Regions from separate parts of the Allorhizobium sp. DMC15 genome, predicted to be linked through region 1. Evidence: riboswitches for the same ligand, from Rfam matches in the RefSeq annotation. Region 1 holds a riboswitch; each other region holds the start of a gene.
The links. Region 1 has a riboswitch for thiamine pyrophosphate ahead of thiD (bifunctional hydroxymethylpyrimidine kinase/phosphomethylpyrimidine kinase). Riboswitches for the same ligand answer to the same signal wherever they lie in the genome.
Positions count from the first base shown of each region.

Region 1 (6,688 bases):
TTGGCAGCGTCTTCGTCCAGTCCGTCATCCTCGGCTTCACCCAGATCGTCATCAGCGTAACGGTCAACGCACTGATCGCGCTTTCCGCCGGCACGATCGCCCTGTTCCTGGCCGGCAGGCCGGTGTGGATGGTGGTGCAGCGCTGGTTGATGGGCACGGTGCTCGCCGGGCTGGCGGTTCGCATGGCGATGGAAGCGCAGCGCTGATCGTCAGAAGATCGGGCGCATGAAGCTGCGGTCATAGCGCAGGATGCAGCGCGTCTCCTCGGCATAGGCAAAGGCAGCCTGACACTCGGCATCGGCGGCCATCGCCTCGCGATAGGCCTCATAGGCCGCCAGCGAGGGAAAGCTGAACAGGGCAAGTGCGATGTCGCTCGCCCCTTCATGCGGCAGAAAGTAGCCGTGATGCGTGCCGCCCAGGCGATTGACCAGGGGGATCCAGAGCTTGGCGTAATGCTCGAATTCCGGGAGTTTGTAGGGGTCGACCACATAGCGCAGGCTGCAGGTTATCATGCTGGGTAAACCTTTCTCTGGAGGTGGCCATGCGTCAAAAATCAGCCATCGGCGACAGCATGGCGGGCATGGATATCGCCGACGGCTGCATCCCTCTGATCATCAGCGCACAAGAGCCTTCGAAAGGCTCGGCATCTCCCCTCCATCCGAGGCGATCTGTCGGGAAGAACACGTCCACGCGATCTGGCAAAACGCCCATGCCGTTACGAATTTCGCACAGTGATGGTATCCGCCGCGCGGCGATGTCGAGCAGTTGCAGGGTGTCGCCAATTACCTTCCAGGCAATGACGGCCTCGAGCGCGGGCAAAAAACTAAGTCGGATTTCCGGATCGAAGAGCGCATTGAGCACGAACATTTCGGACTGGCGGGCAACGGCAAGGAATGAGGAGACGGGTTGCCGGTCCGCGAGAATAGACAAGGTCAGCGCGAGATCGTCGGGCTTCGCCAAATCGAGATCCCGCGCATCGGCCTCGCCGGACGTGCTGGCGGGCAAATGTCCGCAAAACTTGAACTGCGGCACGACGTCAAAACCGAAGGGCCGATAGAGGCCAGGCTTGTCGGTCAAAAGAAGACCGGCTTCGAACTTCTGTGCGTCGGCCCAGGCAAAGGCGCGGTGCATGAGGTCGCGGTAGAGACCTTGTGCGCGAAACTCCGGGCGAACGGCACCAGATTGAAAGCCTGCGGCCCTCACCACGCGCCCTTCGATCATGACCGGCAGGGAAAACGCCGAGAAATTGGCGACACAACGACCGGCCTCGTCGAAATAGCCGAACGGCATCGACGAGGGATCGGGTCCACCGAGACCGTTGAGCAGACGGATGTCGATGCCGAAAACATCGTGCAGCAGATCGGCCAGCGCCTCAAATGCGGCAGGATCGCCAAAATAGTCCTGCCGCAGTGTCAGCCGTTCGATCATCCCGGAGCACTCACACCCCCGTAGACCCGAACCCGCCGGCGCCACGCGCCGTGTCGGATGTCTCGCTCACCTCGGCCACGCGCGCCTGCGTCACCGGCGCAATCACCATCTGGGCGATCCGCATGCCGCGCTCGATCACGAATTCTTCGTCGCCGAGATTGATCAAGAGCACCTTCACTTCGCCGCGATAATCGCTGTCGATCGTGCCGGGGGTGTTGAGGCAGGTGATCCCGTTCTTGAAAGCAAGGCCGGAGCGCGGCCGGATCTGCGCCTCGAAGCCGTGGGGGATCTCGAAGATGAAGCCGGTCGGGATCAAAGCGCGCTTTCCCGGCGCCAACGTCGTCGGCTCATCCTCGGCAACGGCCGCCCTCAGATCCATGCCCGCAGCACCTCTCGTTTCGTAAGCCGGCAGATCGATCCCCTCGCCATGGGAGAGACGCTTCAGATTGAGCATGGGACCAAGGACATCGGAGCGAACGGCGGACATGGGCGAGGTTCCTTTGTTTCTCGCGCTCAATTGCATATTGGCTGTCGAAACGCTAGATAACCGCCGACCAAAAGGAATTCCTGAGACATGGCTGAAACGCTCGCAGAGGCGGTCTCCCGCCGCCGCACCTTTGCTATTATCGCCCACCCGGACGCCGGCAAGACGACGCTCACCGAAAAGCTGCTGCTGTTCGGCGGTGCGATCCAGCTCGCCGGTGAAGTAAAGGCCAAGAAGGATCGCATCCAGACCCGGTCGGACTGGATGAAGATCGAGCGCGAGCGCGGCATTTCGGTCGTCACCTCGGTGATGACCTTCGAATATGAAGGCAATGTCTTCAACATTCTCGACACGCCCGGTCACGAAGACTTCGCCGACGACACCTACCGCACACTCACGGCCGTGGATGCCGCCGTCATGGTCATCGACGCCGCCAAGGGTATCGAGCCGCGCACGCTGAAGCTGTTCGAAGTCTGCCGCATGCGCGACATCCCGATCATCACCTTCGTCAACAAGATGGACCGCGAAAGCCGGGATATCTTCGAGATCCTGGATGAGGTCGAAGAGAAGCTCGCGCTCGACACGGCCCCGATCACCTGGCCGGTCGGCCGCTCAAAGAGCTTCTGTGGCTCCTACAATCTGGCCAACAGCACCTTCCGGGGCAATGACACCCAGGCCGAGCCGACCAAGGTCAACGGCCCGCAGAGTGTTGCCGATCACCTGCCGGAAAATGAGCGTGCGGCTTTCGTCGATGAACTGGAGCTCGCCGTCGAGGCCTGCCGTCCCTTCGACCAGAAGGCTTTCCTGGAAGGCCACATGACGCCCGTATTCTTCGGCTCGGCTTTGCGGAATTTTGGCGTGCGCGATCTGATCAATGCGCTGGGTGCCTATGCGCCCCCGCCGCGCGACCAGGTGGCCGATGTCAGAACCGTGCATGCCTCGGAAGAAAAGATGACGGCCTTCGTCTTCAAGATCCAGGCGAACATGGACCCGAACCACCGCGACCGCATCGCTTTTGCCCGCATCTGCTCGGGCAAGCTGGAGCGCGGCATGAAGGCCAAGCTCGCCCGCACCGGCAAGCTGATGGGGCTGACGGCACCGCAATTCTTCTTCGCCTCGCAGCGCCAGCTGGCCGACACCGCCTTTGCCGGTGACGTGGTGGGCATCCCCAACCATGGCACGCTGCGCATCGGCGATACGCTGACCGAAGGCGAAAACCTCGTTTTCCAGGGCGTGCCGAACTTCTCGCCGGAAATCCTGCGCCGCGTGCGGCTGGAGGATGCGATGAAGGCGAAGAAGCTGAAGGAAGCTTTGCAGCAGATGGCGGAAGAAGGCGTCGTCCAGCTCTTCTCGCCGGAAGATGGCTCGCCGGCCATCGTCGGCGTCGTCGGTGCGCTGCAGCTCGACGTGTTGAAGGAACGCCTGTCGGCCGAATACACGCTGCCGGTCTCCTTCGAAATGTCGCGTTTCTCCGTCTGCCGCTGGATCTCGGCCGACAACAAGGATGATCTGGAAAAGTTCATGACCCAGCGACGCGGCGATATCTGCCGCGATCTGGACGGCGATCCCGTCTTCATGGCGCAGGACCAGTTCTCGCTGCGCTACGAGGCGGAGCGTTATCCGGCGATCAAAATGGTCGCGATCAAGGAATATCACGTCGCCAAGGCGGCGTGATCGCCTCACATGTCCGGCATGCGCTCCATGGGGCGCATGCCGCTCTGCGCTCGTGAGACCAGCCTCGCAGCGGCCTTAGCAGTAACGCAGCCGGATCAATCCTTCACCATCGACATCCACCGTCACGCCCTCATAGCCGTGCAGGCTCGGGTGGCGTGTTTCCAGCGGATGTGTATGGGTGGCCGTGATCACCATGACATCGGCGCCGGCCCCTTCGCCGGCCAGCACGCCCGCCATCACATCCTCGAACACCAGGCAATGGGTCGGATCGACGCCCAGTCGCTCTGCGCCCAGCCTGTAGCCGGCCGGATCCGGCTTGCCGATTTTGACGTCTTCCGCCGTGACGATCTTCAGCGGCTGCGGCAGCCCGGCGGCCGCGATCCGGGCGCGGGCAAGCGCCGAGGGCGCCGAGGTGACGATCGCCCAGCGCTCGGCCGGAAGCGCGTTCAGAAACTCGATCGCCCCGGCGATCGGCACGATCCCTTCGACATCCTCGATCTCGCCGCGCTCGATTTCCAGCGCTTCGGCGACGACGTCCACGCCCGGAAGGTTCAGCCCCCGGATCGTATCGATGCCGCGCTTGCCATGCATGGTCGGCAGGAAAGCCTCGACATCGAGCCCCATTTTCGCCGCCCAGCGGCCCCAGACCCGCTCGGCGGCGGCGATCGAGTTGAGCAGCGTTCCGTCCATGTCGAACAGGAAGCCGTGATAGGAGCGGGCGGGAAGAGGCGAGGGGGAAATGGTCAAGAGCGTACACCTGATGCTGGGGGAACGGGAGGCAGGTAACCAATTTGGCGACAAGCGGCAAATGAATTGATCAAAGACAAGTCGCGCCGGTGACAGGCAGACCGGTCTGAGATAGACAGGACGCAGACAGGGGCGTCCGGCGAAAGCCGGGCTGAGAAGCACCCTTTGAACCTGAACCAGATCATGCTGGCGGAGGGAGTCGTTCGGTCTATCCGGCAGTTGGCTGCCCGAGTCCGCCGCCGCTCCACCGTCGAAGGGAGCGCGCCGATGACCAATCCGATCCGCAACGTCCTGTCCATCGCCGGCTCCGATCCCTCCGGTGGTGCCGGCATCCAGGCCGATCTCAAAACCTTTGCCGCCCGGGGCTGTTATGGCATGGCCGTGATCACCGCGCTCACCGCCCAGAACACGCAAGGCGTCTCGGCGGTACGTCCCCTCGATCCGGATTTCGTTGCAGAACAGATCCGCATGGTCTTTGCCGATATCCGCGTCGATGCGGTGAAGATCGGCATGATCGCCAATGCCGGCATTGCGCGGGCCGTTGCAGAAGCCCTGAGCCCTCATCGCGGCATTCCCGTCGTGCTCGATCCGGTGATGATCGCCAAGGGTGGCGCCGCATTGCTCGATCCCGCGGCCGTTACAGTCCTCAAAGAAAGTCTGCTGCCACTCGCAACACTTGTAACCCCCAATCTGCCCGAGGCCGCAGCCCTGCTCGGAGATCCGGAAGCCTCCGACCGCCGCATCATGGAATCCCAGGCCGTGCGGCTGACGGCGCTTGGGGCGAAAGGCGTGCTGGTCAAGGGCGGGCATCTCGCCGGTCACGAAAGTCCCGATGTTCTGGTGGCGGAGGGGCAGGTGACCTGGTTCGAGGCATCCCGCATTGCCACGCCCAACACCCATGGCACCGGTTGCTCGCTGTCCAGCGCGCTCGCGGCGGAACTTGCCAAGGGGCTCGAACCGCAGGACGCGGTGCGTGCCGCAAAGGCATGGCTTAAAGAGGCTGTGCGCACCTCGGGTAGTTTGTCTGTCGGATCGGGCCATGGCCCGGTGCACCATTTCCACGCCCTGTGGTCGGTCGATTCGAGGAACTGAAAATTTTCAGCTGTCGGCGTGGCACTCGAGGTCGCGGATATCGAAGACGAAGGGCAGGGCGGAGCTCAGCCATGACTGGTGGTGAGGCTTGAGCTCCCGTCGCTGGTCAATGGTGCCGAGCCGGATACCGATGGCCCCGTCGGCGCTTTCGCGCCAGAGCGGCGAACCGCAGTTGCCGCAGAAGAACTGGTCGCTCGGCTTTCCGCTCTCACCGAATTTGCGGTAGCGCCGTGGTTCCCCGCAGACGAGGCCAAGACTGCCGGGGAGGGCTGCAGCCGTCACGCGATAGGCAGACCCGGTCAGGCGTTGGCAATCGGTACAATGACAGATCCCGATCCGCAGCGGATCGATCTCCGCGTCGTAGCGAACTTCGCCGCACTGGCATGATCCCGTCACCCGCATGGCATCCTCCGGGCAAAGAAAAGCCCGGCGCTGGAGGACGCCGGGCGAGATGAACTTGACTGCGGGAGGTTAATGATCGGCCTTGATGAAAGTTCCGTTCTGCAGCTCTTTCATCGCCTGCATCAGTTCTTCGCGGCTGTTCATGACGATCGGGCCATGCCAGGCGACCGGCTCCTTGATCGGCTTGCCGGTGACGAGAAGGAAGCGGATGCCCTTCTCGCCGGCCTGAACGGTGATCTCGTCACCGGTGTCGAAGACGACGAGCGTGCGATTGCCGGAGAGGTCGCGGATGTTGAGCTCCTCGCCCATATACTCCTTCTCCACCTTCACGCCGAAGGGTTTCGACGCATCGCGGAACGAGCCGGAGCCGGCGAAGATATAGGCAAAAGCTGAGCGGTAGGTATCGACGGGGAAGGTTTTGCGCTTGCCCGGCGGCACCGAGATGTCGAGATAGACGGGCTCTGCGGCAATGCCGTCGACAGGGCCGCTCTTGCCCCAGAAGTCACCACAGATGACCCGCACGGATGTGCCGTCGTCATCCACGACAACAGGAATGTCGGCCGACTTGATGTCCTGGTAGCGCGGCTTGGTCATCTTCAGCGAGGATGGCAGGTTCGCCCAGAGCTGGAAGCCATGCATGCGTCCGGCAAAATCGCCCTTCGGCATCTCCTGGTGCATGATGCCGCTACCGGCCGTCATCCATTGCAGGTCGCCGGCGCCCAGCATGCCCTGATTGCCCAGGCTGTCGCCATGTTCGACGGTGCCGGCCAGCACATAGGTGATCGTCTCGATGCCGCGATGCGGATGCCAGGGAAAGCCGCGGATGTAATCGCCCGGATCGTCGTTGCGGAAATCGTCCAT
Region 1 is NZ_JBQUZB010000001.1:279,950-286,637, forward strand. It holds gene ACT53S_RS01395 (LysE family translocator) at 1-206, shown strand, start outside; gene ACT53S_RS01400 (NIPSNAP family protein) at 210-512, opposite strand; gene ACT53S_RS01405 (GNAT family N-acetyltransferase) at 547-1,428, opposite strand; gene dut (dUTP diphosphatase) at 1,439-1,915, opposite strand; gene ACT53S_RS01415 (peptide chain release factor 3) at 2,003-3,586, shown strand; gene ACT53S_RS01420 (HAD-IA family hydrolase) at 3,662-4,333, opposite strand; TPP riboswitch at 4,452-4,548, shown strand; gene thiD (bifunctional hydroxymethylpyrimidine kinase/phosphomethylpyrimidine kinase) at 4,601-5,425, shown strand; gene ACT53S_RS01430 (GFA family protein) at 5,432-5,827, opposite strand; gene ACT53S_RS01435 (pirin family protein) at 5,897-6,688, opposite strand, start outside.

Region 2 (6,688 bases), on a different contig from region 1:
CCAGATTGAGCAGAGTTGATTTTCCCGCGCCCGATGGCCCGACGACAGCGGTGATGACGCCGGGCGCGAAGTCGCAGTCGAACAGGAACTGGTTTTGTCCGAGCGTAAGCCGGGCGTGATCGAGCCGGATGGAAGCGGAAGCTTTAGGGGGCATGGGCCCGCTCCTTCTGTGAATCGCCGCGGGGAGAACCGGATGCGCCAACAAGGGCCAGGGTCAGGCAAATGACGCCCAGGATCAACGCGAGACCATCCGCATCATGGCTGCGGTAGCTGCCCATTCTGGCATAGATCAGGGTCGGCAGCGTTGAGATATTCTCCGAGCCGAACAGCGCGACCGCGCCGAGATCGCCGAGCGAAAGAGCCATGGTGAAGGCGAAGGCTGTCATGAGCGGTCCCCTCAGGACCGGCCAGTCGACAAGACGAAGTCGCTGGCCGACGGACAAGCCCAGGCTTTCCGACAGGCGCGCCGTGCGCGTGCGGTGTTCGAAAACGGCGGGTTCGAGAACGCGAACGGCGAACGGCAAAGCCATCAGCGCGTTGATACCCACGACGACGACGGGCGCAAATTCAACAATATCCCCATGCGGCCTGAGTGCCAGGAACCAGCCTGTGGCGAGCACACTGGTGGGGATCAGCAAGACCAGCGACGAAACCCCCACGAGGCACGCGGAATAAAAGCGCGCAGGCCATGTCTTTGCCGATGGACCGGTAGATAGCACGCCCCGCGCGGCAATGGCGGCATAAGCCCCTCCTGTGGCAAGGAGGCCCGCAACGGTCGCGACGATAAGGCTGGTTGTTGCTGCCTGTCGAAAAGCCGGTTGCCCTATGAGACCCATGAGATCGGCCTTCAGGCCCGACGCCACGATCTGGCCAAGCGGCAGTGCGAGAAAGAGTCCCGCACACGCCAGAACAATGGCATCCAGGAGCAGGACGACGGGGCGACGGCCATCGTAGCGGATAGCCGTCCGGCCGCTTGTCGCGCCGGTATCGGACACTGCCGGTAGAAAGCTGAGACCCGCCAGAACGCAGGCCGTCACCGTGATCTGGACGAAGGCCAGCGACACCGCCCGCGCCGGATCGAAATCGAAACGGAGTGCATGATATATCGCCACCTCGATCGTGGTCGCAGCCGGCCCACCACCGAAGATGAGGACGAGCGTGAAGCTGGTGACACAGAGCATAAAGATCAGCCCGGCAGCACCCGGGATGACACGCGCAAGCACCGGCCATTCCACAAAGCGGAAGCTGGAGAGAGGCGAAAGACCAAGACTGGCCGTCGTTCGCCAGTATTCCGCAGGCACGCGTTCCAGGGCCGAGAGCATCAGCCGGGTCGCAAGCGGCAAATTGAAGAACACGTGGGCAATCAAGATACCGGACAACCCATAGATTGAAATCGGTTGCGAGAACCCGAGCGCTGCAAGCGCATCATTGACCAAGCCGTTGCGGCCGAAGATGCCGATCAGGCCAAGCGCGCCGATCAGGACCGGCAAACCCATGGGCACTGCCATGAGCCGGATCAGCCATTGCCGGCCGGGAAAAGACGGTTGGCGCGCCAGCGCACTGGCAACGGGGACCGCGAGACCGACGGCGATCAATGTGGAAAGCAGAGCTTGCCACAACGTGAACCCGAGCACGGCTTGGACCACCGGGTCGGAAAAAGCTTGCCACAAGCCACCTGCCCGGCCCGAAAGCAGGAAAATGAGAGCCACGCCGACAAAGGCTGAAGTAAGGCCGAGGACGAGAAGGCCGCCCGCGAGCGCAGGCAGCCTCTGTCGGCGGGACTGGTGCAGCGGACGCAGCATCAGCGGTTCAGTCGAGTGTCATGGCTTTCAGCCATTCGTCGATCCAGGCCTGACGGTTGGCCGCAACTTCGGCCGGAGTCATGAGGAAGGTCGTCTTCGGCTGGACGAGCGTTTCGAAGGCAGAGGGGAGCGGCTCGGAAGTGGCTGCAACCGGCATCATCCAGTTGTTCGTTGGGATCGTGTCCTGGAAACCAGGCTCAAGCATGAAGGCCAGGAACTGTCGCGCGAGATCCTTCTCCGGCGCATTCTTCAGGATGCCGGCAACCTCGATCTGAATGTAATGCCCTTCGGAGAAGTCGGCCGCCTGATAGCGGTCAGTGTTTTCTGCAACCATGTGATAGGCCGGAGACGTCGTATAAGACAACACCATCGGCGCCTCGCCCTTGGTGAACAGGCCATAGGCTTCCGACCAGCCGGGGGTCACGGTGAGAATGCGACCCTTCAGCTTTGTCCAGGCCTCTGCCGACTTGTCGCCATAGACCGACTTCACCCAGAGCAACAGGCCAAGCCCGGGCGTGGACGTGCGAGGATCCTGAATGACAATCTTCTGGCTCGGGTCACCCTCGACCAGATCCTTGAGGCTCTTGGGTGGCGTCTTGATGGTCTGGGTATCGTAGATCACGGCAAAGTGGCCGTAGTCATAGGGGACGAAGACGTCGTCACGGAAGCCTCCGGGAACACTGACCTTCGATGCGTCGATCCCTGCATTTTCGAACAAACCGGTCTGTTTGGCTTCATCAACGAGATTCGTATCGAGGCCAAGAACGACGTCGGCCTTCGACCCCTCGCCTTCGAGCTTAAGCCGCGTCAGAAGAGCCACCCCATCCGCGACACCGACAAAGTTCACGCTGCAGTCGCAAGTCTTCTCGAAAGCTTCCTTGACCTTCGGTCCGGGGCCCCATTCGGAAATGAAGCTTTCGTAGGTATAGACGGTGAGGACCTTGTCGTCCGCCCGGACAGGCAAGGTGAAGCCGACAGTCAACATGGCAGCCGCGAGGCCGGAGCGGAAACAGGTAGCGAGATATGACGGCATGACGCCCTCCTCCAAAAAATCATTGATATCGGGATAGGGCGTTTGCGATCGACGCGTCTAATCCCTCCGCCGGTGTTAGCCGGATCAGGTTCCGCGGGTTGGCTGACGCCTCTCAGCATTCCGGTAAAGTCAGATCGGAAGGCACCCCGTTAGAGCAAACAAGGAGATAGCGCGCCGCTCCTGCGAGTGCAAGATGGCTGGGCCAGGCGCGCTCGATTGGTAATTGAAACGCAATGCAGCCATGGTACGCAGACAATCAGACTGTGCTGAATATTCCGGGGCAAGAAGAGGCATGACGAGTGACATGAGCGGAAAGCCGGCCTCTGCTGAGCAGGCCATCGCCTCAGTTGAAGCGAGTTTCCGCAAGCAGATGGCCATCGCGCTTCACAGCTTCTGGCATTCAGCCATCCGCAACCGTATCCTTGCCTTCGCGCTCGCATTGGTCGTGGTCATCCTCGCCACTGCCTACGGGACCGTTCTGCTCAACCACTGGAACGCGCCCTTCTACAACGCGTTGGAACAGCGCAATTTGCCGGCATTTCTCCAGGAACTGCGAAATTTCGCTGTGATTGCCGGCGCACTTCTCGTCCTGAACGTCGTTCAGGCCTGGCTGAACCAGATGACGGCACTGCACATGCGCGAGGGCTTGACCCGCGACGTAATCGACCAGTGGCTGGCAGGACGCCGGGCGTTTCGTCTGTCAATGACGAGCCCGCTCGGGGTCAACCCGGACCAACGACTGCATGAAGACGCACGCAAGCTGGCAGAAATGACGACTTCTTTGTCGATCGGCCTGTTCAACGCGACGATCCTTCTGGTGAGCTTCATAGGGGTGCTTTGGGGTCTGTCGAGCGACTTCGTCTTCAAGCTCGGAGACTGGAGCTTCCGAATCCCAGGCTACATGGTCTGGGGCGCGATCCTGTATGCCCTTGCCGCTTCCCTCCTCAGCCGTCTTGTCGGCAGACGGCTGTCGACCCTGAACGCCGAGCGATATGCGCGCGAGGCGGACCTGCGTTTTTCGCTGATGCGCGCCAATGAGAATCTTGAAGCGATCGCCGTTGCGCGGGGAGAGGACACCGAAAAGCGGCACATCCATCAAACGCTGGACAGCGTCTTGGGCTCCATCCGCAATCTGGCGCTCGCGCTGACCAATCTCACTTGGGTCACGGCAGGTTTCGGTTGGCTGGCGATTATCGTCCCAATCCTGATTGCCTCACCCGCCTACTTTGCGGGGACGATTACCTTCGGCGGCCTGATGATGGCGGCAGCGGCTTTCACTCAGGTGTATTCCGCGCTCCGCTGGTATGTCGACAACTTCGGCCAGATCGCCGACTGGCGAGCCGCACTGCTGAGGGTCACCGTGTTTCGCGCTGCCCTCGATACCATGGACCAAACGGACACAAATTCCGGCAATATAGAGATCTCGATGTCCGAGGACGGGGTGTTGCGCCTGAAAGCCCTCGAAATTGGCGTGGCCGCGTCAGCAGACAATAACGGCAGCGCATTTCGCCTCGCGGAACGCGACATGGAGATCGCGCCAGGCGAACATGTGATGGTCAACGGTGACCAGGGCGTCAATCGCAAGCTCTTTTTCAATGCCCTTGCGGGCTTGTGGCCTTTCGGCAAGGGACGAATTCTGCTTCCGGCCGGTGCCGAAATCCTCTTTGTCCCACAGATTGCCTACTTGCCCGAAGGCAAGCTGCGCAGCCTTCTCGCTTATCCGGTGCCCTCCGCAAAGTTTACAGACGAGGACTTGAGATCCGCCCTGGAAAGGGTGGGCTTGCGGCATCTCGGCACGCGACTTGAGGAGCGCGCGCGCTGGGAAAGGCTTCTCGACAAGGATGAGCAGATGGCCCTCGCATTTGCCAACATTCTCCTGCGCAAGCCCCGCTGGGTCGTATTCTTCGATGTGCTGGAAGGCTTGGAACCGGAGACCGAGGCTCGTTTGGCAGCTCTGCTGGGCGAAATGACCGACACCACCCTGCTTTACATCGGTCGTTCCGCCGCTTTCGCGCAGGCCACCGGGGCAAGGCTGGTGCATCTTGAGCGCGTGATGAATAACGCGCCAGAGAAGCCTGCTTAACCTTCAAGTTCCTCGCGCAGCATTTCGAGTTCCAGCCATTCCTCTTCCCAGCGCGTAATATCGGCGCGGAGCTTCTCCATCTCGGCAGCAAGCCTGTTGAAGGTTGCGGGATCCTTGGCAAAGAGGTTGGGGTCGGCCATCTTAGCCTCGCGCGCGGCGATCTCCTTCTCTGCCTTTTCCATATCCTTCGGCAGGTTCTCCAGGGCAAATTTCTGCTTGAAAGAGAGCTTGCCCTTGTTCTTTGAGCCGCTATCGGCCGGTTTGGCGCCTGCACTCTCCTGGGTCTTTGCTTTTTCGGCTTTCTCCGCTCGTTTGCGCTCGTCTTCGACACCCTTGCGCTGCGCAAGCATATCCGAATAGCCCCCCGCATATTCGATCCAGCGACCATCCGGCGCGTCCGGATTGGCCGGAGCGATGGTCGAGGTCACCGTGCGGTCGAGAAAATCGCGGTCATGGCTCACCAGAATGACTGTACCCGAGTATCCCGCGACAATTTCCTGCAATAGGTCGAGGGTCTCGATATCGAGATCATTCGTTGGCTCATCGAGGATCAGCAGGTTCGAAGGCTTGGCCATGATCCGCGCCAGCATCAACCGGGCGCGCTCCCCACCGGACAGGTTGCGGATCGGCGTGCGAGCCTGTTCGGGCTGAAACAGAAAGTCCTTCATATAGCCGGTGACGTGCTTCTGCTCCCCGTTGACCAACAGGTTCTCGCCACGCCCGTCGGTCAGATAATGGGCAAGCGAATCATCGGGGTTAAGGTCTTCACGCTTCTGGTCGAGCACCGCAATCTCAAGATTGGTGCCGAGCTTGATCACGCCCTCATCAGGCTGCAACTGACCCGTGAGCATCTTCAGAAGCGTCGTCTTGCCAGCCCCGTTCGGTCCGATCAAACCGATGCAGTCTCCACGATGCACGCGGATCGAAAAAGGCGCAACGATGGTTCGATCGCCATAGGCCTTGGTGATCTTTTCCGCCTCGACGACCAGCTTGCCGCTTTCCCGGCCTTCGCTGACCGCAGCCTGAATTGTGCCCTGTGGTCCCTTGTGCCCACGGTAATCCGCGCGCAGGGCCTGCAGATTTCCCAGCCGCCGCATGTTGCGCTTGCGCCGGGCGGTAACCCCGTAGCGCAGCCAGTGCTCTTCGCGTTCAATCTGACGGCCAAGCTTGTGCTGCTCTATTTCTTCTTCTTCCAGCACCTTGTCGCGCCATTCTTCGAAATGGCCAAAGCCCCGGGCGAGTCGCCGGGACAGACCGCGATCAAGCCAGACGGTGGCGGTCGAGATCTTTTCCAGGAAGCGCCTGTCGTGGGAAATGAGAACGAGCGCGCTGCGGGTCTTCTGCAGTTCACCTTCAAGCCATTCGATGGTCGGCAGGTCGAGATGGTTCGTCGGCTCGTCAAGCATGAGGATATCGGGTTCAGGCGCCAGTACGCGGGCAAGTGCCGCCCGCCGCGCTTCGCCGCCAGAAAGCCGTGTCGGGTCTTCCTGGCCCGTCAAACCCAGATGCTCCAAGAGATAGGTCACACGATAAGGATCGTCTCCCGGTCCAAGTCCTGCCTCGGCATAGGCCTGCACGGTTGCATAGCCGGCAAAGTCTGGTGCCTGTTCAAGGTAGCGGATCGTCGAGGCCGGGTGACGAAAGACCTCCCCCGATTGCGGCTCGACCAGACCGGCCGCGATCTTCATCAACGTCGATTTGCCCGATCCGTTGCGGCCGACCAGACAGATCCTGTCACCAGGTTCCACCTGCAGTCCGGCGCCATTCAAG
Region 2 is NZ_JBQUZB010000004.1:141,843-148,530, reverse strand. It holds gene ACT53S_RS18350 (ATP-binding cassette domain-containing protein) at 1-154, opposite strand, end outside; gene ACT53S_RS18345 (thiamine/thiamine pyrophosphate ABC transporter permease ThiP) at 144-1,802, opposite strand; gene thiB (thiamine ABC transporter substrate binding subunit) at 1,810-2,787, opposite strand; TPP riboswitch at 2,880-2,994, opposite strand; gene ACT53S_RS18335 (ABC transporter ATP-binding protein/permease) at 3,128-4,918, shown strand; gene ACT53S_RS18330 (ABC-F family ATP-binding cassette domain-containing protein) at 4,915-6,688, opposite strand, start outside.
Region 2: another riboswitch for thiamine pyrophosphate. It lies ahead of thiB (thiamine ABC transporter substrate binding subunit); the one in region 1 lies ahead of thiD (bifunctional hydroxymethylpyrimidine kinase/phosphomethylpyrimidine kinase).

Region 3 (6,688 bases), on a different contig from region 1:
GGCGATACGGCGCGGGTGGAACTCGTCGAGTTCCGTCATCTTTTCGCCGACACCGATCAGCTTGATCGGCTTGCCGGTGACGGCACGCATCGAGAGCGCTGCACCGCCACGGCCGTCGCCGTCCATGCGGGTCAAAACGAGGCCGGTGATTCCGACGCGTTCGTCGAAATTGCGCGCGAGATTGACCGCGTCCTGGCCGGTCAGCGAGTCGGCGACGAGCAGGATTTCATGCGGCTTGGCGCGAGACTTGATCTCGGCCATCTCGATCATCAGAGGCTCGTCGATATGCGTGCGGCCGGCGGTGTCGAGGATCACCACGTCATGGCCGCCGAGCTTGGCCGCCTGCACAGCACGCGATGCAATATCGGTGGGCGATTGGCCGGCGATGATCGGCAGGGTATCGATGCCGGTCTGCACGCCGAGCTGGCGAAGCTGTTCCTGGGCAGCCGGTCGACGCGTGTCGAGCGAGGCCATCAGGACCTTCTTCTTCTCGCGATCGGTCAGGCGCTTGGCGATCTTGCCGGTGGTGGTCGTCTTACCCGATCCCTGCAGACCGACCATCATGATGACGACGGGGGCTGCGGCATTGAGGTCGATGGAAACCCCTTCCGTGCCAAGCATCTCCACCAGCTCGTCATGGACGATCTTGACGACCATCTGCCCGGGCTTGATCGACTTCAGAACCGCCGCACCGACGGCCTTTTCGCGGACCTTGTCGGTGAAGGCGCGGACCACTTCCAGCGCCACGTCGGCTTCCAGAAGGGCACGACGGACCTCGCGCAGAGCGGCCGAGACATCCGCCTCGGACAGTGCGCCACGGCCGGTCAGTCCATTCAGAATGGATCCAAGACGGTCCTGGAGGTTCTCAAACATCGGCTCTTCCTTGCATGGTTCGGGGAAACCCAAACCTCGGTCTTCTCTACGCGGAAAACAAGACGCAAAGCCAAAAAGCACCCGAGGGCGCAACGCGCTGTCGGGTGTTGACCTCCGGGATCTCTTTATACCTTCTCGGGTCCCGGTCGGCGGCTCGGAGTTCTCGTCTCTTCGCAGATTGCGGCGGATAAACAGGAAAACGCCCGGGAAGTCAAGCGAAGTCCCGATTTTCGGGGATTCCGCCACAGCCGGCGATCTGCCAGGAGCCTATTGCCGTAGAATTGACGAAACCACATATGGGTGAGCCATGAACAGACGCAGCTTTCTCAAATGGTCGGGCTTCGGCCTTGTTGCCGCAACGCTGGGAGGTCTCGGCATGCGCGAAGCGCAGGCGGGCAACCGCTATTATACCGGGCCCCTGTCGGATCATTTCGACGGCAAGGTGTTCTTCAACCCGGGCGGCGAAGAGCCTCGCGGCTTTACCGATCTCCTACGCTGGCAGTTCGAAGGCGGCAAGATCGCCTGGCCCAAGGCGGTGACAGCTGCGGATTTCGTCACGACCAAGCCTGAGCCGCGTGTCGAAGGAAGCCGGCTTGTCGTCACCATGGTCGGTCATGCGACCCTGCTCATCCAGACGGCAGGGCTGAACATCCTGACCGACCCGGTCTGGTCGGAACGCGCAAGCCCGGTCTCCTTTGCCGGGCCGAAGCGCAACAATCCGCCGGGTGTCGATTTCGATGATCTGCCGAAGATCGACATCGTCATCGTGACGCACAACCACTACGACCATCTCGACATCGCCACGCTGAAACGCCTTGTCGAACGGGACAAGCCACGGATCGTGACCCCGCTCGGCAATGACACCATCATCCGCGACGACGTACCTGAGATCGTGGCTAATGTGATGGACTGGGGTGATCGCCTAGAAGTCAACAACGGTGTCGTCATCCATTGCGAGCCCTGCCATCACTGGTCGGCGCGCGGCATGGGCGACCGGCGCATGGCGCTCTGGGCCGCCTTTGTCATCGAAACTCCAGGCGGGAAGATCTACCATATCGGTGACACCGGCTATGCCGAGGGCAAGCATTACCGCGAAATCAGGGCGAAACATGGTGACATCCGGGTCGCCATCATGCCGATCGGCGCCTATGAGCCGCGCTGGTTCATGAAGGCGCAGCATCAGAACCCGGAAGAAGCGATCGCAGGGTTCCGCTTGAGCGGTGCAGCCTTCGGCATCGGCCACCATTTCGGCACCTTCCAGCTGACCAATGAAGGCATCGACGATCCGCCGAAGGCGCTTGTGACGGCCATGTCTGCGGCCGGTATCGGCAATGAGCGTTTCAAGGGCCTGCGACCCGGCCAGCAGTTCGAGGTGCCTCTCACAAACGCTTGAGGGGCAAGACCCAAGAGACACGAGCCGCGTTGACACGGCTCTCCCTTTTGACCACACTTCACGCATTCACCAGGGGTGTCCCGACAAGGGGCTGAGATATCGCTACGCCGAACAGGCAGCGCGGTGACCCGTTGAACCTGATCCAGTTCATACTGGCGTAGGGACGGTGCGAGCGCTGCAAAACGACGATTCGAAACCCGAATCCCGTGGCGTCTTTCCATCATTCCGGCTGACATGACTGGGTCTCCAACCTGAACACTTGGAGCTCCATGATGAACATTGCCCCTAACTTCCCAAAGCCCGACGTCACCACCGGGCCGCTTCCCGCTTCGACCAAGATCTTCCTGGCAGGCGGCATGCACCCGGACATCCGCGTGCCCCTGCGCCAGATCGCGCTGCATCCGACCTCCGGCGAACCGCCTGTGAATGTCTATGACGCTTCGGGTGCCTATACCGACCCACAGGCGACCATCGCCATCGATCAGGGACTTGCCCGGCACCGGACAGCCTGGGTTAGGGCACGCGGCGATGTCGAGGCCTATGACGGCCGTGCCGTGAAGCCCGAGGACAACGGCTTCGTCTCTGCCGAGAAAATGACGCCTGTGTTTCCCGTGAATCATCGCCCGCTGCGCGCAACGGGCGGCAAGGCGGTGACGCAGCTTGCCTATGCCCGCGCCGGAATCATCACGCCGGAAATGGAATATGTAGCGATCCGCGAAAACCTCGGCCGCAAAGCCGCGAAGGAAGCGCTCGTCCGTGACGGCGAAAGCTTTGGCGCCGCAATCCCGGATCACGTCACGCCGGAATTCGTCCGCCAGGAGATCGCCTCCGGCCGGGCGATCATCCCGGCCAACATCAACCACCCGGAACTGGAGCCGATGATCATCGGCCGGAATTTCCTGGTGAAGATCAACGCCAATATCGGCAACTCGGCTGTCACCTCTTCCATGGCCGAGGAAGTCGAGAAGATGGTCTGGGCGATCCGCTGGGGCGCCGACACGGTCATGGATCTCTCGACCGGCCGCAACATTCACAACATCCGCGACTGGATCATCCGCAATTCGCCCGTGCCGATCGGCACCGTTCCGCTTTACCAGGCGCTGGAAAAGGTCGGCGGTATCGCCGAGGACCTGACCTGGGAGGTCTATCGCGACACGCTGATCGAGCAGGCCGAGCAGGGCGTCGACTACTTCACCATCCATGCCGGCGTCCGGCTGCATTACATCCCGCTCACAGTCAACCGCGTCACCGGCATCGTTTCGCGCGGCGGTTCGATCATGGCCAAGTGGTGCCTGCATCATCACAAGGAGAGCTTCCTCTACGAGCATTTCGAAGAGATCTGCGACATCTGCCGCGCCTACGACGTCTCCTTCTCGCTGGGCGATGGACTGCGCCCCGGCTCGATTGCCGATGCCAATGATGCCGCCCAGTTTGCCGAACTGGAGACGCTGGGTGAGCTGACGCAGATCGCTTGGGGCAAGGATTGCCAGGTGATGATCGAGGGACCCGGCCATGTTCCCATGCACAAGATCAAGGAGAACATGGACAAGCAGCTGAAGACCTGCGGCGAGGCCCCCTTCTATACGCTGGGGCCGCTGACGACGGATATTGCACCCGGCTACGACCACATCACCTCCGGCATTGGTGCCGCGATGATCGGCTGGTTCGGCACGGCCATGCTCTGCTATGTCACGCCGAAGGAGCATCTGGGACTGCCCGACCGCGACGACGTAAAAACCGGTGTCATCACCTACAAGATCGCGGCCCATGCTGCCGATCTCGCCAAGGGGCACCCGGCGGCGCAGCTGCGCGACGATGCACTCAGCCGTGCCCGTTTCGAGTTCCGCTGGGAAGACCAGTTCAACCTGTCGCTCGACCCGGAGACGGCGCGCTCGATGCATGACGAGACCCTGCCGAAGGAGGCGCACAAGGTCGCGCATTTCTGCTCGATGTGCGGGCCGAAATTCTGCTCGATGCGCATCTCGCATGACATCCGAGCAGAGGCCCAGAAGGAGGGGCTGACCGCCATGGCGGAGAAATACCGGGCCGGCGGCGATCTCTACATGACGGCGGACGAGGTCGCGGCGCTCGAAACGGGAGAGCGGCCATGACCGTTCTCGTGAAGGGCGCCGGTGTCGCGGGGCTCGCGACGGCGCTGGAACTGGCACGTAGAGGTATCCCTGTCGAGGTGGTGGAGCGCCGGGCCGATATCGGGCTTGGCGCCTCCCATCGGGCGGGCGGCATGCTCGCCCCCTATTGCGAGCGGGAGGCGGCGGAAGAGATCGTGCTGACATCAGGCCTTTCCGCTGTTGACTGGTGGAACGAGGCCGTGCCAGGTCTCGTCCAACGCCGAGGCACGCTCGTGCTGGCCAATCCCCGCGATCTCGCCGACCTCAAACGCTTTGCGACCCGCACGCGCGGCCATCGCTGGCTGGGCGAGGACGAGATCGTAGAGCTCGAGCCGGATCTCGCTGAGCGCTTCAGCAACGGCCTCTTCTTTTCAGAGGAGGCTCATCTCGATCCCAGCAAGGCTCTCCGGGGTCTGTATCAGGCGGCGCGGCAGCTCGGTGTCTCCTTCCGCTTCGGGGAGGAGGCCGGTGATGCGGCAGACTATGCGAGCGTCGTGGATTGCCGGGGACCACAGGCGATCGGAGAGATCGACGGATTGCGCGGCGTACGCGGGGAGATGCTCTATCTGGAGACGGGTGACGTCACGCTCTCGCGTCCCGTGCGCCTCCTGCATCCCCGCCACCCCCTCTACATCGTGCCGCGCGGCAACGGGCTGTTCATGCTGGGCGCGACCATGATCGAGGCTGAGGATGACGGGCCGATCACGGCGCGTTCGATGATGGAGTTGCTCAACACCGCCTATGCGCTGCACCCGGCCTTTGCCGAGGCGCGCATCGTGGAAACCGGCACCGGCATCCGCCCGGCCTTCCCGGACAATGTGCCCCGCCTCATCGAAACCTCCGAAGGCCTGGCGGTCGCCGGCATGCACCGCCACGGCTTTCTGCTAGCCCCGGCACTGGCACGAGAGGCGGCGGACAGGCTCACGACCACACACGCATCTGAGAGAAGGAGGAGCGCATGAAGCTCACCGTCAACGGAGAAGCCCTGGAGCTTGATGCAGGCAGTCTCGCCGATCTGCTCTTGAAGCTAGACTACGAGGGCGACTGGCTGGCAACCGCCGTCAATGGCGACCTGGTCCATCGCCAGGAACGGTCGTCGCATGCGTTGAAGGAGGGCGACCGGATCGAGATCCTTTCGCCCATGCAGGGAGGTTGAGATGACACTCGAACTCTACGGCAAGACCGTCTCCTCACGCCTCCTGCTCGGCACCGCGCGCTACCCCTCGCCGGCGATCCTGGCGGAGGCCGTGCGGCGATCGAAAACCGAGATCGTCACCGTTTCGCTGCGCCGGGAGACAGCAGGCGGCAAGGCGGGTGGCGCTTTCTTCCAGCTGATCCGCGATCTTGGCGTCCATGTCCTGCCCAACACCGCCGGCTGCCACAGCGCCCGCGAGGCGGTGCTGACGGCAAAGATGGCGCGGGAGGTCTTCGGCACCAGCTGGATCAAGCTTGAGGTCATCGGCCATCACGACACGCTGCAGCCCGACGTTTTCGAACTCGTGGAAGCGGCGAAGATCCTCGGTTCCGAGGGCTTCGAGGTTTTCCCCTATACCACGGACGATCTGGTGGTCGGGGAGAAGCTGCTCGCCGCCGGCTGTCGCGTGCTGATGCCTTGGTGCGCGCCGATCGGCAGCGCCATGGGGGCGCAGAATCTGCCGGCACTCAGATCCATGCGGGCAGAGTTCCCCGACGTGCCGCTGATCGTCGATGCCGGTATCGGTCGTCCGTCCCATGCGACTGAAGTGATGGAGCTCGGCTATGACGCCGTGCTGCTCAACACCGCCGTTGCCTCGGCCGGCGATCCGCCTGATATGGCCGAGGCTTTTGCCAAGGCGATCGAGGCAGGACATGCTGCGCATCACGCTGGCATGCTGGGGCCGCGCGACATGGCGGTACCGTCAACACCCGTCATCGGAAAGGGGGTCTTCGCATGAAGCTCGATCCCTTCTACCTGATCGTCGACAGTGCCGACTGGATCGAGCGGCTGGTGCCGCTAGGCGTCAAGCTGGTGCAGTTGCGGATGAAGGACGCCGAGGAAAGCGTGCTTCGCCAGCACATCCGCCGCGCCAAGCAATGCTGTGCCGACCACGGCTGCCAACTCATCGTCAACGACTTCTGGCAGATCGCCATCGACGAGGCCTGCGACTTCGTCCATCTCGGCCAGGAGGATCTGGCAACGGCCGATCTCGCAGCGATCCGCAGCGCGGGCCTGAAGCTTGGCCTCTCGACCCATGAGGAGGCCGAACTCGAAACGGCGCTGGCCGCCGAGCCTGACTATGTCGCCCTCGGCCCC
Region 3 is NZ_JBQUZB010000004.1:199,376-206,063, forward strand. It holds gene ffh (signal recognition particle protein) at 1-873, opposite strand, end outside; gene ACT53S_RS18620 (MBL fold metallo-hydrolase) at 1,181-2,266, shown strand; TPP riboswitch at 2,328-2,448, shown strand; gene thiC (phosphomethylpyrimidine synthase ThiC) at 2,539-4,377, shown strand; gene thiO (glycine oxidase ThiO) at 4,374-5,357, shown strand; gene thiS (sulfur carrier protein ThiS) at 5,354-5,551, shown strand; gene ACT53S_RS18640 (thiazole synthase) at 5,553-6,329, shown strand; gene ACT53S_RS18645 (thiamine phosphate synthase) at 6,326-6,688, shown strand, end outside.
Region 3: another riboswitch for thiamine pyrophosphate. It lies ahead of thiC (phosphomethylpyrimidine synthase ThiC); the one in region 1 lies ahead of thiD (bifunctional hydroxymethylpyrimidine kinase/phosphomethylpyrimidine kinase).